3 regions of the Rahnella sp. BIGb0603 genome follow, and region 1 is predicted to be linked to each of the others. Evidence: predicted binding sites of a transcription regulator. Region 1 holds the regulator's gene; each other region holds the start of a gene.
The links. The regulator sigma-54, encoded in region 1, starts transcription at its own class of promoters, with help from an activator protein. The targets are predictions, from matches to a motif close to GTTGGCACANNTTTCGCTNT.
Positions count from the first base shown of each region.

Region 2: a site for sigma-54 is predicted at 3,170-3,189, ahead of M2403_RS08510 (gamma-glutamyltransferase family protein). Genes of this name have one in related genera too.
Region 3: a site for sigma-54 is predicted at 2,117-2,136, ahead of glnA (glutamate--ammonia ligase). Genes of this name have one in related genera too.

Region 1 is NZ_JANUEX010000007.1:147,597-153,233, reverse strand. Features, by position in the region: gene lptB (LPS export ABC transporter ATP-binding protein) at 1-631, shown strand, start outside; gene rpoN (RNA polymerase factor sigma-54) at 731-2,164, shown strand; gene hpf (ribosome hibernation promoting factor) at 2,188-2,475, shown strand; gene ptsN (PTS IIA-like nitrogen regulatory protein PtsN) at 2,585-3,055, shown strand; gene rapZ (RNase adapter RapZ) at 3,123-3,977, shown strand; gene npr (PTS phosphocarrier protein NPr) at 3,974-4,246, shown strand; gene M2403_RS18790 (transcription antiterminator) at 4,272-5,637, opposite strand, start outside.
Region 2 is NZ_JANUEX010000003.1:32,757-38,393, reverse strand. Features, by position in the region: gene M2403_RS08530 (amino acid ABC transporter permease) at 1-489, opposite strand, end outside; gene M2403_RS08525 (amino acid ABC transporter permease) at 492-1,157, opposite strand; gene M2403_RS08520 (transporter substrate-binding domain-containing protein) at 1,182-1,973, opposite strand; gene M2403_RS08515 (MurR/RpiR family transcriptional regulator) at 2,232-3,071, opposite strand; gene M2403_RS08510 (gamma-glutamyltransferase family protein) at 3,262-4,848, shown strand; gene hpxX (oxalurate catabolism protein HpxX) at 4,864-5,058, shown strand; gene M2403_RS08500 (AtzE family amidohydrolase) at 5,055-5,637, shown strand, end outside.
Region 3 is NZ_JANUEX010000013.1:11,200-16,836, reverse strand. Features, by position in the region: gene typA (ribosome-dependent GTPase TypA) at 22-1,845, opposite strand; gene glnA (glutamate--ammonia ligase) at 2,317-3,726, shown strand; gene glnL (nitrogen regulation protein NR(II)) at 3,980-5,029, shown strand; gene glnG (nitrogen regulation protein NR(I)) at 5,037-5,637, shown strand, end outside.

The DNA.
Region 1 (5,637 bases):
CGGATTGCTGGGGCCAAACGGTGCGGGTAAAACCACCACCTTCTACATGGTCGTCGGGATTGTGCAACGTGATGCGGGCCGTATCATCGTTGACGATGAAGACATCAGCCTTTTGCCATTGCATACCCGCGCCCGTCGCGGCATTGGCTATCTTCCGCAGGAAGCCTCCATCTTCCGTCGTCTCAGCGTGTTTGATAACCTGATGGCCGTACTGCAGATCCGCGATGATCTGAACAAAGAACAGCGTAACGATCGCGCTAATGAACTGATGGAAGAGTTCCATATTTCTCATTTGCGCGATAACCTCGGTCAGTCCTTGTCCGGTGGTGAACGTCGCCGTGTTGAGATTGCCCGCGCACTGGCAGCGAATCCCAAGTTTATCCTGCTGGACGAACCTTTCGCCGGCGTTGACCCGATTTCCGTCATCGACATCAAAAAAATCATTGAGCATTTGCGTGACAGCGGCCTCGGCGTACTGATCACTGACCACAACGTTCGCGAAACTCTCGACGTTTGTGAGCGTGCCTATATCGTCAGTCAGGGGAAATTGATCGCCCACGGCACGCCAGCCGACATTCTTGCTGATGAACAGGTTAAACGCGTTTATCTTGGTGAAGAATTCCGTCTGTGATCTGTGCCGCCGGAACCGTGCCCGTTTCGACGTAAAGTCTGACGGGAGGTCTCTGACAGAAGTTACTCAGTTTGTAATCAACGGAAATAAAACCAAGATATGAAGCAAGGTTTGCAACTCAGACTCAGCCAACAACTGGCAATGACTCCTCAGTTACAACAGGCCATCCGCCTGTTGCAACTGTCCACGCTTGAGCTCCAACAGGAGATCCAACTCGCGCTGGAGAGCAACCCTCTGCTGGAACAAACCGACCTTCATGATGAAATCGATTCGGTAGAAGCCACCGACAACGAAGCGTTAGATACCCGCGAAGCGCTCGAGCAGAAAGACATGCCCGAAGAGTTGCCGCTGGACGCCACCTGGGACGAGATTTATACCGCGGGCACGCCTTCCGGCACCGGCAACGATTACAGTGACGACGAGCTGCCAATTTATCAGGGTGAAACCACGCAGACGCTTCAGGATTACCTGATGTGGCAGGTGGAGCTGACGCCGTTTTCCGACACCGATGCCGCGATTGCCACGTCCATTGTCGACGCGGTAGACGATACCGGTTATCTGACCGTTTCCCTTGACGACATCCTCGAAAGTATCGGTGACGACAACGTCAGCATGGACGAAGTGGAAGCCGTTTTAAAACGTGTGCAGCGTTTTGATCCGGTTGGTGTGGCGGCGCGTGACCTGCGTGATTGCCTGCTGATCCAGCTTTCACAATACGCAACAGATACGCCTTTCATCACCGAAGCGCGCCTGATTATCAGCGAACATCTGGATTTGCTGGCGAACCATGATTTCCGCGCACTTATGCGTTCAACCCGGCTAAAAGAAGATACACTGAAAGGAGCGATGCTTCTGATTCAGTCTCTTGATCCGCGTCCGGGACAATCGATCAACACCGGTGAATCCGAGTACGTGATCCCCGATGTGCTGGTGCGAAAAGTGTCAGGTGTCTGGACGGTAGAACTGAATTCCGACAGCATTCCGCGTCTTAAGATTAACCAGCAGTACGCCGCGATGGGCAATTCCGCGCGCAGCGACAGCGACGGGCAATTTATCCGCAGCAACCTGCAGGAAGCCAAGTGGTTAATCAAAAGCCTGGAAAGCCGTAATGACACGCTGTTGAAAGTCACGCGCTGTATCGTTGAGCAGCAGCAGGCGTTCTTTGAACTGGGTGAAGAATTTATGAAGCCTATGGTGCTGGCCGATATCGCCAGCGCCGTAGAAATGCACGAATCGACGATTTCACGCGTGACGACGCAGAAGTTTCTGCACAGCCCGCGTGGAATTTTCGAACTGAAGTATTTCTTTTCCAGCCATGTCAGTACAGACAGCGGCGGCGAGGCATCGTCAACCGCGATCCGGGCGCTGGTGAAGAAATTAATCGCAGCGGAGAATCCTGTAAAACCGCTCAGTGACAGTAAGTTAGCCACCCTCCTTTCCGATCAGGGAATTATGGTGGCACGACGAACCGTCGCCAAATACCGAGAGTCTTTGTCCATCCCGCCCTCAAACCAACGTAAACAGTTAGTTTGACCTCAACAGAGAAGGAAGACATTATGCAGCTCAACATTACCGGACATCACATTGAGATCACGGATCCCCTGAGAGAATTCATCACGTCGAAGCTGGCCAAGCTTGAACAGTATTTCGACCGGATAAATCAGGTGTATGTGGTGTTGAGCGTTGAAAAGGTGCAGAAAGTAGCGGAAGCCACTTTGCATGTGAACGGAGGCGAGTTGCATGCCACCTCGGAGCATCAGGATATGTACGCGGCAATTGACGGCCTGGTTGATAAACTGGCTCGTCAGCTGAACAAGCACAAAGACAAACTGAAACAGCACTGACATTCATGTAGCCAACCCTGTGCTACAAACCTTCGGGCATCGGCTTGTGACCTTCGGGAAACGAGCCGATATAGCTTTAAGGGTGAAACAGCGCCAAAGTGAAGATGACATGATTAACGATACTGCAATGCAATTAACGTCGGTGCTTAATGCCGAATGCACCAAAAGCGGCGTTCATTGCGCCAGCAAAAAACGCGCACTGGAAATCATCAGTGAGCTGGCGGCCAAACAGCTAAATTTATCACCGCAGGTGATTTTTGACGCCATTTTGACCCGTGAACGCATGGGCAGCACCGGGATCGGTGCCGGGATCGCTATTCCGCACGGAAAGCTGGAAGAAGACACTTTACGTGCCGTCGGGGTGTTCATTCAGCTTGAGCAGCCGATCGCTTTTGACGCTATCGATAATCAGCCTGTGGATTTGCTTTTTGCCTTGCTGGTTCCGGCAGATCAATGTAAAACCCATTTACATACCTTGTCTTTAGTCGCCAAAAAACTGGCGGATAAAGGGGTGTGTCGTCGTCTGCGCGGAGCGCAAAGTGACGAAGAACTGTTCCAGATAATGACTGAAAACGAATAAATTACTGATTCCCGGTTGCGCGCCGGGAAAATGAATTCTGAACACTGAATGCCAGGGGAGTGACACCATGGTGCTGATGATTGTCAGCGGCCGTTCCGGTTCCGGGAAGTCGGTTGCCCTAAGGGCATTGGAAGACATGGGTTTTTACTGTGTGGATAACCTGCCGGTGGTGTTGTTGCCGCAGCTCGCCCAGACACTTGTTGAACGCAATACGTCTGCGGCCGTCAGCATTGACGTTCGCAACATGCCAGAAACACCGGAAGTTTATGAGCATGCGATGTCACAGCTGCCGGAAAGCTTCTCGCCACAGCTGCTGTTCCTCGACGCTGACCGTAATACCCTGATCCGCCGTTACAGCGACACCCGTCGTCTGCACCCGCTCTCCAGCAAAAACCTGTCCCTTGAAAGTGCAATCGATGAAGAAGCCGATTTGCTGGAGCCTTTGCGCTCTTCCGCGGATCTGATCATCGACACCTCCGAGATGTCCGTTCACGAACTGGCAGAAATGCTGCGTACGCGCCTGCTGGGCAAACGCGAACGTGAACTGACCATGGTCTTTGAATCCTTTGGTTTTAAACACGGTATTCCGATTGATGCGGATTACGTTTTCGACGTGCGTTTCCTGCCGAACCCGCACTGGGATCCGAAACTGCGTCCAATGACCGGCCTCGACAAACCGGTCGCTGCGTTCCTCGACCGTCATACCGAAGTACATAATTTTATCTATCAGACGCGCAGCTATCTTGAACAATGGCTGCCCGCGCTGGAAACCAACAACCGCAGTTATCTGACCGTCGCCATTGGCTGTACCGGCGGTAAGCACCGTTCGGTGTATATCGCAGAACAGCTGGCTGACTATTTCCGTTCCCGCGGGAAGAACGTCCAGTCCCGCCATCGCACGCTGGAAAAACGCAAATCATGACGGTTAAACAAACGGTAGAAATCAAAAACCGGTTAGGGATGCACGCCCGTCCGGCGATGAAGTTATTTGAACTGGTACAGAGTTTTGAGTCAGAAGTGATGCTGCGCAACGGCACAGGCATCGAGGCGGAAGCCAGCAGCGTGATCGCACTGCTGATGCTGGATTCCCCGAAAGGCCAGAAAATCGAAATCGAAGCCACCGGCCCCGATGAAGAACAGGCTCTCAGCGCCGTCGTAAATCTGATTAATTCAGGTTTTGACGAAGACTGAGGGTTAACGAACTGTTTAAGCCGTATTAAATGCGGCTTAAACAGTCGATAGCAATCGCCTTGAAGCTTTCAAAATTCTCACTGCTCAGCAAACGGCTCATCGAGCGTTCCCGCACAAACGTCACGAACAAATCGTAAATCGCCATTGCTTCCTCGTAATCCGCCTTGCTGATCGCCAGCAGGAAAATCACGTGCGCCGTTTCTCCTTCGCCCCAGGCAATGCCCTGCGGCGAAAGCAAAGTGATCACCACGGTTTTCTTCGCGAGCAATCCCAGCGAATGCGGCAGTGCAATGCCTTCGCCCAGCATGGTCGAGACAATCTCCTCGCGCTCCACCACCGACGGGTAAAACGCCTGATCGACAACCCCTTCTTCTTCAAGCTGCGAACAAACATGGCGAAAAAGCTCCGCCTGTGTCATCGGCTCATTGACGATCATGAAGTGCTTTTCGTCGAAGAATTTTTCCAGCATATACGGGCGCGTGCGGTCGACGAGTACCAGTTTGCCGAGCTGCTCCATCTGGTATTCGGTCGGGAACGGCGACAGCACCACCACCGGCTTATTCTTCTCGGTGATACGGGCGTTGGAGATAATAAAATCTTCGTCGATGTGCTCCAGCTGCTCGTAATCACGCAGCGAAACCACCTGCTTCATCACCAGTTGAGGATACTTACGGTTAATCTGCGCCTGGATCATACGGATGGTTGAATTGCCGGTGTCGCACACCAGCATCACCTGCGGATGGCGCTGGTAGCCAATGTTGTAATGCCGCTCCAGCCCGACGCCAATATGCAGCACCAGAAAGCCGATTTCATTCTCACTCAGCGTGTAAGGCGTGTATTTACCCCAGCTGGAAACGGCCGCCAGCGTGACGTCATACGCCATCGGATAATGCTGTTTGATATTGCTCAGCAGCGGATTGGGGATATTAATCTGGTATTTCACCCGCGTAATCATGGTTTTGATGTGCGTCAGCAGATCCGCTCGCAGCTGCTTATCTCCCTGCAAATCATAGTTATAGTGCGAGTTGATATACGAAAGAATGTAATCGACCAGCGACTCATCGTCGTCGGCGTTAATGTCCGTCGGTAAAATCTGCTGGACGCGGCGCGCGGCAATATTCACCCGCAGATACGCCTCTTCCGAAGCGGGAATTTCCTTACCGACCAGATTTTTCAGCTCCGCCGCCAGCCGCACAGAAACCTGCTTCACCGCCGGATCACCGTCTTCGGCATCAAAATCTGTCAGCGGATAACCGCCGGTAATGCGTTTGATCGCCACGGCGCAATAGAGGATCAGATACTGTTCGCCTTCATCCGTCAGCTGAATGGAAGACTGCGTCAGCAACTGATGCATAAAACGCGTCAGCGGAACCAGCGCTTCCGGCTCCAGA
Region 2 (5,637 bases), on a different contig from region 1:
GATAATTGAGGCCAGCGCGGTGCCTTTCACCACCTGCACGGAAAACCCGACGGTTGGCGCGATGGCAATCCGCAGCGCCTGCGGGGTGATAACACGCCATAACGTTTGGCCGAAATTCAGACCCAGACAGCGCGACGCTTCCCACTGGCCCTTCGGTAACGCGGCAATACTGCCACTCCAGATATCCACCAGATAGGCGCTGGTGTAGAGCGTGAGCGCCAGCGCGGCAGCCGTCCACGGACTGACGTTGATACCAAACAGGCCAAGCCCGAAAAACGCCAGGAACAGCTGCATCAGCAGCGGCGTACCCTGAAACAATTCGGAATAAAGACGCACAAAACGCGTCGGCCAGCGGCGTTTAGTCAGGCGCAGCAACAGCAGCGGCAAGGTCACCAGCGTACCGCCAATAAATGCGGTCAGCGACAGCAGCAAGGTCCAGCGGGCCGCCAGCAGGAGATTGCGGACAATGTCCCAGTCGGTGAAAGTCATCATCAGTTTTCACTCCCAAAGACCCGGCGTCCGGCCAGCAGCAACAGCTGACGCATCGCAACCGATAACAACAAATAAAATAACGTGGTGACCAGATACACTTCAAAACTGAGGAAAGTGCGCGACTGAATTAAGTTCGCCGCAAACGTCAGTTCTTCATAGGACACCTGCGATACCACGGAAGATCCGAGCATCACGATAATGCACTGGCTGACCAGCGACGGATAAATACGTTTCAGCGACGGTGGCAGCACGATGCGCAGGAATGTCTGGCTGCGGGTTAATCCCAGCACGCGTCCGGCTTCCCACTGGCCTTTCGGCGTCACCTGAATACCGGCGCGGATAATTTCGGTGCTGTAAGCCCCGAGGTTAATCAGCATCGCCAGCAACGCCGCTTCACCTGCGGTCATCTTCAGGCCGATGGCAGGCAGGCCAAAGACGATGAAAAATAACTGCACAACAAACGGCGTATTACGGATGGCTTCGACATACATGCCCCAGACGGTCCGCAGAATTTTATGGTTGCCGCAGCGGATGGCTGCGCCGCAAATTCCTATTGCGACACCGCCAACCGTCGCCAGTACCGTCAGCTCAATGGTGGTCCATAATCCGGCCAGCAGTTCCGGCATGTAAGGCCACAGCGCGCTAAAGTTAAGCTGATAGGTCATGAAAGATCTCCGTCAAAGCCCTGATCACGCGCCGATGGAAGCCGGCAGCGGTGCCTTCATCCATTTTTCAGACAGCGTGTTCAGCGTCTTATCTTTAATGCCTTCGGCGATCAGTTCATTCACTTTGTCTTTCAGCGCCGGTTCGTCTTTACGCAGCCCGACGTAGCACGGCGAATCTTTCAGCATGACTTTCGATACCGGGGCTTTGGCCGGATTCATACGGGCCACCGCTGCCACCACCAGATTACCCGTCGCGATGTATTCCACCTGACCGGACAGGTAGGCCGACAGCGTGGTGTTGTTGTCTTCGTAACGCTGTATTTTGGCGTCTTTTGGTGCCACATCGGTCAGCGCCAGATCTTCCACCGCCCCGCGGGTCACGCCGATGGTTTTACCGGACAGTTCTTTCAGATCCGCCAGTTTGTCCCCCTGCGCGCCAAACACGCCGAGGAAAAACGGTGCGTAAGCGTTGCTGAAGTCGATCACTTTTTCGCGCTCAGCATTTTTGCCGAGGCTGGAAATGACCAGATCGACTTTATCCGTTTGCAGATAAGGCACGCGGTTGGCGCTGGTGACCGGAACAAGTTGCAACTTAAGTTTCATCTTATCGGCCAGATACTGCGCCATGTCGATGTCATAACCTTCCGGCTGCAAATCCTTGCTCACCGAACCAAACGGCGGGAAATCCTGCGGTACGGCCACGCGCAGCACGCCGCGCTTCTGAATATCCTGCAACTGATCGGCCATCACGCCGGATGCCTGAAGCACCAGCATTGCCGCACCTGCCCAAGCCAACAGCCGTTTATTCATGTTCATAGATTATCTCCGGTGAAAAGTTTTTGGAACGATAGATTCTTATATTTAAAACTTTGCAACGAATGTGCCAAAAGCAACGCCGCAGAAAAAATGTGCGCAAAGTCACGGTATGACAAGGGATTATAAAAATGCTGGCGGGATCAGAAGTGGTTTTTTTGCCCTGAATCAGGGCAAAAAATGGGAGTCTATGAAAACACATACGCACTAAAATTGTGCGAAAGCACCAGAAAAGCGCTCAGTTTGTTCTGTAAACGGGAATCAGCGCTGCTCCAGCTCATCCAGCGCGTTATACATATCGCTTATCTGATGAATACGCTGACGGCCTGACGCGAGCATATCGTGCAACAACGCATTGCTGAGTAAATTCGCCAGACTCATGGCAGAAGAGTAGCTGTCAAACGCCGAAACGCTGTCGAGCGGCGCGGCCAGATGCCAGGTGGCGAGCGGGGTCAGCGTCTGCGCCTGAGGCTCGCAAATCAGCAGCACCGGTACGCCAGCTGACTGTAACTGCGTCAGTATTTCCTTCGCCATGCGCGGCCTGCGGCGGAAGGCCACGAAAATCACCACGTCCTGCGCGGTGAGATCCACCAGTTCTTCCGCCAGCGTCTGCCCCGGTTGCGGCATCATCATTACACCTGCCCGCACCTGAATCAGTTGCTGGCGCAGATGCAATGCCACCGGATAACTGTTGCGAAAGCCCAGCAGGCGCACCTGTCGCGCCTGACTCAGCGCTGAAATCAGCGCACCAAACTGAGCGCTATCAATCTGGTTAATCCACTGCGTAAGATTCGCCATTTCCTGCTTATAGTGCCGTGATAACAAGGTGTTACCTTGCACCGCGTCACGGCTGTCAGTCAGCGGCATTCCGCTCTGGCGCAGGGTGCGCATTTCATCGCGCATATCACGATAGCTCGGGTAACCGAGACGTTTGAACAGGCGGCTGACCGTGGCTTTCGACACGCCGCTGAGCCGCGCCAGCTCTGCGCTGTTGTAACTCATCAGGTCGTCGATGCTGGCAAAAATAAAGTCGGCCACCCGCTGTTCCTGCGGTGTCAGTTCTGCGTAATGGTCACGCAGACGCTCATCAATCTGTTTCATCTCTGGCCCTTTTGTAACCAATGTTTCATCGGAACATACCATGCACTATGCTTGCCAGTGCAATAGAAATTAGCGTGAAAAACGCAAGACTCTGCCGATGTGGAACACCTCTTGCTTAATTCTATCCCTACGCGCCCACAACCCTGCAAGCGCGGGCAGCATAAAAAAGCGTCTCAAAAAAGGACATCGCATGATTAACAGTAACAGCGCGCCGCTGGGCATGGCGGTCACACCTCATCATCTGGCAAGCCAGAGTGCGCTTGCGGTACTGAGGGAAGGCGGTAATGCCATCGAGGCGATGGTGGCCGCAGCCGCAACAATTGCGGTGGTCTATCCGCACATGAACGGACTGGGCGGCGACGGTTTCTGGCTGATTGTGCCGCCGCAGGGCAATCCGGTGGCGATAGACGCCAGCGGTGCCGCCGGCTCGCTGGCCTCTCTCGATTTCTACACCGGGGAATCGCATATTCCGCACCGTGGGCCGAAAGCGGCACTGACGGTCGCAGGCACGGTCGGCGGCTGGCAGGAAGCGCTGAATGTGTCGGCTGAATTTGGTGGCGATCAAAAACCCCTTTCACGCCTGCTGCGCGATGCCATCCGTTACGCCGCTGATGGCATTCCGGTAACGGCTTCTCAGGAAGCTGCCACCCGTGCCAAGCAACATGAGCTGAAAGACTTCCCCGCGTTTGCCGACGTTTTTATACCGAACGGCGAAGTGCCGCGCGCCGGTAACCGCTTCACCCAGCCGCAGCTGGCACAGACGTTATCCATGCTGTGCGAAGACGGGCTGAACAGTTTCTATCGCGGTGAACTGGCCGACAATATGGCCGCCGACATGGAAAGGCTCGGCATGCCGGTCACCCGTGCCGATCTGGCCGCTTACAAGCCCCGGCGCTGCGTGCCGCTGCGTCTCAAACACAGCAAAGGCGAAATATACAACCTGACACCGCCGACGCAGGGGTTAGTTTCACTCGCGATCCTCGGTCTGACTGACCGTCTGCCGCTCGAAACCATGGATGAAAGCGCGACGATACACAGCATTGTCGAAGCCACCAAGCTGGCGTTCGGCCTGCGCGACCGCTATATCACCGATCCGCGCATGATGACGCAGGACGCGCAAAGCCTGCTGGATCCGCAGTATCTCGACGCCCTCGCCACCCGCATCAAACCGCACAGCGCCGCCGGCTGGGGCAAAGGTAAAGGTCCGGGCGATACCGTCTGGATGGGCGTGATGGACAGCAGCGGGCTGGCGGTATCGTTTATTCAGAGCATCTATCACGAATTCGGCAGTGGCGTCGTTCTGCCCCAGAGTGGCGTGCTGTGGCAAAACCGTGGCGCCTCATTCAGCCTCGATGCCAGCCATTTACTGGCACTGGCGCCGGGTAAACAACCGTTTCATACCCTTAACCCTGCCGCCGCACGTTTATACGACGGGCGCACCATGGTTTACGGTTCGATGGGCGGCGACGGTCAGCCGCAAACGCAGGCTGCGGTATTTATCCGCCATGTGGTGCAGGGACAATCCTTGCAGCAGGCGATCAGCGGGCCGCGCTGGCTGCTGGGTCGTACATGGGGGGAAAGCTCGGACTCCCTGAAACTGGAAGGCCGTTTCGCCTATCCGACCCAGGCCGGACTGAGACAGCGCGGTCACGATGTCGAACTGTTGCCGGATTTCAGTGAAGCCGTCGGCCATGCCGGAGCCATTGTCCGCCATACCAACGGCATGTTTGAAGGCGCTTCCGACCCGCGCAGCAACGGCAGCGCGGCCGGTTTTTAAACTGAGGAACTGATCATGAAAAATACGCCTGCGGCCACAGACTGGGCCGCTTACATCCGCCAGATGGAGTCCGTTCTGGCGCTGGAACTCGACGATGTACGCCGTCAGGAACTGCTGGTGCAGTTCAGCCGTATCGCGCAAATGGCGCAACCGCTGATGGATTTACCGCTCGATTCGCGACTGGAAATCGCCGGGGTGTACAGAGCATGAAATCGTTTGATAATTTCACGATTAATCAGCTTCATCAGGCCATTACACAGGGTGAAATCTCAGCCACAGAAATTGCCAGCGCCACGCTGGACGCCGTTGAACAGGCCAATCCGGTCATCAACGCGTATACGCATATCACCCGCGAACGCATGCTGAGTGAGGCCGCTAAAGTGGATAAAACCCGCGCCAGCGGAACCGCACTGGCACCGCTGGCAGGCATTCCTTATGCGGTGAAAAACCTGCTGGACGTCGCCGGTGAAGTTACGCTGGCGGGCGCGAGCCTCAACAGCAGCAACGCCGCCGCACGTCATGATGCCTGGACCGTTTCACGCCTCGCCGCACAGGGCGCGATGCTTTCCGGCATGCTGAACATGGATGCTTACGCCTACGGTTTCACTACCGAAAACAGCCATTATGGTGCCACCCGTAACCCGCGTGATCTGGCACGCGTCGCCGGAGGATCGTCCGGCGGTTCTGCCGCTGCGGTCGCTGCCGGTCTGGTGCATTTCACGCTCGGCAGCGACACCAACGGATCCATTCGCGTGCCTGCATCATTGAGCGGTATTCTCGGCCTGAAAC
Region 3 (5,637 bases), on a different contig from region 1:
AACGGTATGCGTAAAAGAAGATTAACCTTCTTTTGGACCACGCATTGCACGTTTACGGTCGTTCTCGGTCAGGTGACGTTTACGGATACGCACAGACTGAGGAGTCACTTCGACCAGTTCGTCATCATCGATGAATTCCAGAGCTTGCTCCAGAGACATTTTGATAGCAGGAACCAGAGTCGTTGCTTCGTCAGTACCGGACGCACGCATGTTGGTCAGTTTCTTACCGGTCAGGCAGTTCACGGTCAGGTCGTTAGAACGTGAGTGAATACCGATGATCTGGCCTTCATACACTTCTGCGCCGTGGCCCAGGAACAATTTACCGCGGTCTTGCAGGCTGAACAGTGCGAATGCAACTGCTTTACCCTGACCGTTGGAAATCAGAACGCCATTCTGACGCTGACCGATTTCGCCCTGACGGACGTCGTCGTAGTGGCTGAACGTGGAGTACAGCAGACCGGTACCTGAAGTCATGGTCATGAATTCAGTACGGAAGCCGATCAGGCCACGTGCTGGGATCAGGTAATCAAGACGGATACGACCTTTGCCGTCTGGGATCATGTCTTTGACATCGCCTTTACGCTCACCCATGGCCTGCATGACAGAACCCTGGTGTTGCTCTTCGATATCCAGTGTCACGTTCTCGAATGGCTCTTGCATGCGGCCATCGATTTTACGGTTGATTACTTTAGGACGGGAAACCGCCAGCTCGAAACCTTCACGACGCATGTTTTCGATCAGAACCGACAGGTGAAGTTCACCACGGCCTGAAACGCGGAATGCATCAGCATCTTCAGTTTCTTCAACACGCAATGCTACGTTGTGCACCAGTTCTTTGTTCAGACGGTCAAGGATCTGACGTGAAGTCACATACTTACCTTCTTTACCACAGAACGGAGAGGTGTTAACGCAGAAGTACATGGTAACGGTTGGTTCATCAACGCTCAGCGCTGGCAGAGCTTCAACATTTGCCGGGTCACAGATAGTGTCGGAAATGTTCAGCTCACCCAAACCGGTGATCGCGATGATATCGCCAGCTTCAGCAACGGTCGCTTCGATACGCTCAAGACCCATGTGGGTCAGAACTTTACCGACTTTACCGTTACGGGTTTTACCTTCGCTGTCGATCACAGTGATCTGCTGGTTAGGTTTAACAGTACCGCGTTTGATACGACCGATGCCGATGACGCCAACATAGTTGTTGTAGTCCAGCTGAGAGATTTGCATCTGGAAAGGTGCTTCCATCTCAACTTGTGGCGGAGATACGTGGTCAACAATCGCCTGGTACAGCGGGGTCATGTCTTCGGCCATATCGTTATGGTCGTTACCCGCGATACCCATCAGTGCAGATGCATAGATGATTGGGAAATCGAGTTGTTCGTCAGTTGCGTCCAGGTTTACGAACAGGTCAAAGACCTGATCAACAACCCAGTCAGGACGCGCGCCAGGGCGGTCAACTTTGTTGATTACCACGATCGGCTTCAGACCATTAGCGAATGCTTTTTTGGTCACGAAACGGGTTTGCGGCATTGGGCCATCCATTGCATCCACAACCAGCAGCACCGAGTCGACCATTGACATCACACGCTCTACCTCACCGCCGAAGTCGGCGTGTCCTGGGGTATCCACGATGTTGATGCGGTAGTCTTTCCAATTAATGGCGGTGTTTTTTGCGAGGATGGTAATCCCACGCTCTTTCTCCAAATCGTTGGAGTCCATTACGCGTTCGGTAGCTTCTACACGTTCTCCGAAAGTACCGGATTGTTGCAGCAGCTTGTCGACCAGGGTGGTTTTACCATGGTCAACGTGGGCAATAATGGCGATGTTACGCAAATTTTCGATCACAGCTTTGCCTCAGGCATTAGAAATAGCGCGCTATTGTACACGTATTAAGCGAGGTTCTAAACAAGATCACAAGGATCTTGTTGAAACAACTTGTGGATGGCTACTTTGTGATCCCTTTCACGGTGCAAAAGAACCCCTGAACCATTATGACGCACCTTTTTGGTGCCTTGCATCTCACGATTAGCACCATTGTAGTGCAGAAATTCCGTTATGGTGCATACTTATCGAGTGCAAAAGCCCTGTAAAATGGCGTTGTTTGCATTTTCTCAAAGTTGGCACACTTTTCGCTAATAGTTTTTAGAGTAAAAATTTTTTAGGGTAAAAAGTTTTTACTGGGTGAAAGAGTCTGACCAGACAAATAATAGTGCTGTTTAGGCCACACGCCAGTTCAAGTAAAGCTGTTATTTCCAACTAAAGACCAAAAATGGTTATTCGTTCCACGACGATAATGAGAAATTCGGGAGAACTAGTATGTCCGCTGAACACGTTTTGACGATGCTGAATGAGCATGAAGTGAAATTCGTAGATTTACGTTTCACAGATACCAAAGGCAAAGAACAGCACGTCACCATTCCTGCACACCAGGTTAGCGCTGACTTCTTCGAAGAAGGCAAAATGTTTGATGGCTCTTCAATCGGTGGCTGGAAAGGCATTAACGAATCTGACATGGTTTTGATGCCAGATGCGAGCACTGCTGTTCTTGACCCGTTCTACGAAGAAACCACGCTGATCATTCGTTGCGACATCCTTGAGCCAACTACGCTGCAAGGTTATGACCGCGACCCTCGTTCTACTGCAAAACGTGCAGAAGATTTCCTGCGCTCTTCTGGTATCGCGGACACCGTTCTGTTCGGGCCAGAGCCAGAGTTCTTCCTGTTTGATGATGTGCGCTTCGGCAGCAGCATCTCCGGTTCCCACGTTGCTATCGATGATATCGAAGGCGCATGGAACTCAAGCACCAAATACGAAGGTGGCAACAAAGGTCACCGTCCTGCTGTGAAAGGCGGTTACTTCCCGGTTCCTCCGGTCGACTCCTCCCAGGATCTGCGTTCAACCATGTGTCTGACCATGGAAGAAATGGGTCTGGTTGTTGAAGCTCACCACCACGAAGTAGCAACTGCTGGCCAGAACGAAGTGGCAACCCGCTTCAACACGCTGACCAAAAAAGCTGACGAAATCCAAATCTACAAATACGTGGTTCACAACGTGGCTCACGCATTTGGAAAAACTGCGACCTTCATGCCAAAACCAATGTTTGGCGATAACGGTTCCGGTATGCACTGCCACATGTCTCTGTCCAAGAACGGTAACAACCTGTTCGCTGGCGACAAATACGGCGGCCTGTCTGAAATGGCACTGTTCTACATCGGCGGTATCATCAAGCACGCTAAAGCAATCAATGCCTACGCTAACCCGACAACCAACTCCTACAAGCGTTTGGTTCCGGGCTACGAAGCACCCGTGATGCTGGCGTATTCTGCGCGTAACCGTTCTGCCTCTATCCGTATTCCACACGTATCCAGCCCTAAAGCCATGCGTATCGAAGCACGCTTCCCTGATCCAGCGGCTAACCCATACCTGGCGTTTGCTGCACTGATGATGGCCGGCCTGGACGGTATCATCAACAAGATCCACCCTGGCGACGCGATGGATAAAAACCTGTATGACCTGCCACCGGAAGAAGAAGCAGAAATTCCAAAAGTTGCAGGTTCACTGGAAGAAGCTCTGAACGCACTGAACGAAGACCGCGAGTTCCTGACCCGTGGCGGCGTGTTCACTGATGACGCTATCGATGCTTACATCGGTCTGCGTAAAGAAGAAATGGATCGTGTGCGTATGACTCCGCACCCTGTTGAGTTCGAACTGTACTACAGCGTTTAATTTCTGATTAAACCCTGAACTCAGCGCCAGCTGTTGATCTGGCGCTGAGCGTAATACCCGACTGATGGCCTGGTTGTAACAAAGCCTTTAGCGTCAAAATTAAGTAAGACGATTTTATTTGTTGCCGTGGAAACTTTCAGCCCATCTCCGGATGGGCTTTTTTCTCCACACTCTTTCCTGCTTAACCCCTCTGGCCCGTGATTTCGCCGGGTAGCGAGATAAAATGCACCAATCAGGTGCGGGAGACTGCGGTATGGCAACTGGCAAGCTGCCCGATGCTGGGCAGATCCTGAATTCCTTAATCAACAGCGTTCTGTTATTGGACGACGAATTGGCTGTGCATTACGCCAATCCAGCCGCTCAGCAGTTACTGGCGCAAAGTTCCCGCAAACTCTTTGGTACCCCTTTGCCGGAACTGGTGGGATATTTTTCGCTCAATATCGACTTAATGCGTGAAAGTCTGACAGCCGGACAGGGCTTTACAGACAGCGAAGTGACTCTGGTTGTCGATGGCCGCGCGCACGTACTATCACTGACTGCGCAGATGCTACCGGAAGGTTTTATTCTGGTCGAACTGGCGCCGATGGATAATCAGCGACGCCTCAGTCAGGAACAATTGCAGCATGCTCAACAGGTTGCAGCACGGGATTTGATCCGCGGCCTGGCCCATGAAATCAAAAACCCGCTTGGCGGGCTGCGTGGTGCCGCCCAGTTATTATCCAGAGCACTGCCCGATCCGGCTCTGCTGGAATACACCAAAGTCATTATTGAGCAGGCCGACCGTCTGCGTAATCTGGTTGATCGCCTGCTGGGGCCACAACGCCCAAGCCAGCACGTCACACAAAGCATTCATCAGGTTGCCGAACGTGTTTGCCAGCTGGTGTCGATGGAAAAACCGGATAACGTTCAGCTGGTCAGAGACTATGACCCGAGCCTGCCAGAACTGGCGCACGATCCGGATCAGATAGAACAGATTTTGCTGAACATCACCCGCAACGCATTGCAGGCGCTCGGGGACGAAGGCGGCACAATTACTTTGCGCACACGCACGGCTTTCCAGATTACGTTACACGGCGTGCGTTATCGTCTGGTGGCCCGTATCGATATTGAAGATGACGGCCCTGGCGTACCGGCGCATTTGCAGGACACCCTTTTTTACCCCATGGTCAGTGGCCGCGAAGGGGGCACCGGTTTGGGCCTCTCCATCGCGCGCAGTTTGATTGATCAGCATTCGGGTAAAGTTGAATTTAACAGTTGGCCAGGACACACCGAATTCTCGGTTTTCCTGCCTATTCGCCAGTGAGGTTATTATGCAACGAGGGATAGTCTGGATCGTCGATGACGATAGCTCCATCCGCTGGGTACTTGAACGCGCGCTCACTGGAGCCGGTTTAACCTGCACCACGTTTGACAGCGGCAATGAAGTGCTTGATGCCATTGCGACTCAAACCCCTGACGTTTTGTTATCAGATATCCGTATGCCCGGCATGGACGGTTTAGCGCTGTTAAAACAGATTAAACAGCGCCATCCGATGCTTCCGGTCATCATAATGACAGCGCATTCCGATCTGGATGCCGCGGTCAGCGCCTATCAGCAAGGTGCGTTTGATTATCTGCCAAAACCGTTCGATATCGACGAAGCCGTTGCGCTTGTCGAGCGTGCGATCAGTCATTATCAGGAACAACAACAACCCGCGCGCAGCCAGCCCGCCAGTGGCCCGACAGCTGATATTATTGGTGAAGCGCCAGCCATGCAGGACGTGTTCCGTATCATCGGCCGTTTATCACGCTCTTCAATCAGCGTGCTGATAAACGGGGAATCCGGAACCGGTAAAGAGCTGGTCGCCCATGCTTTGCATCGTCACAGCCCGCGCGCCAAAGCACCGTTTATCGCTCTGAATATGGCAGCAA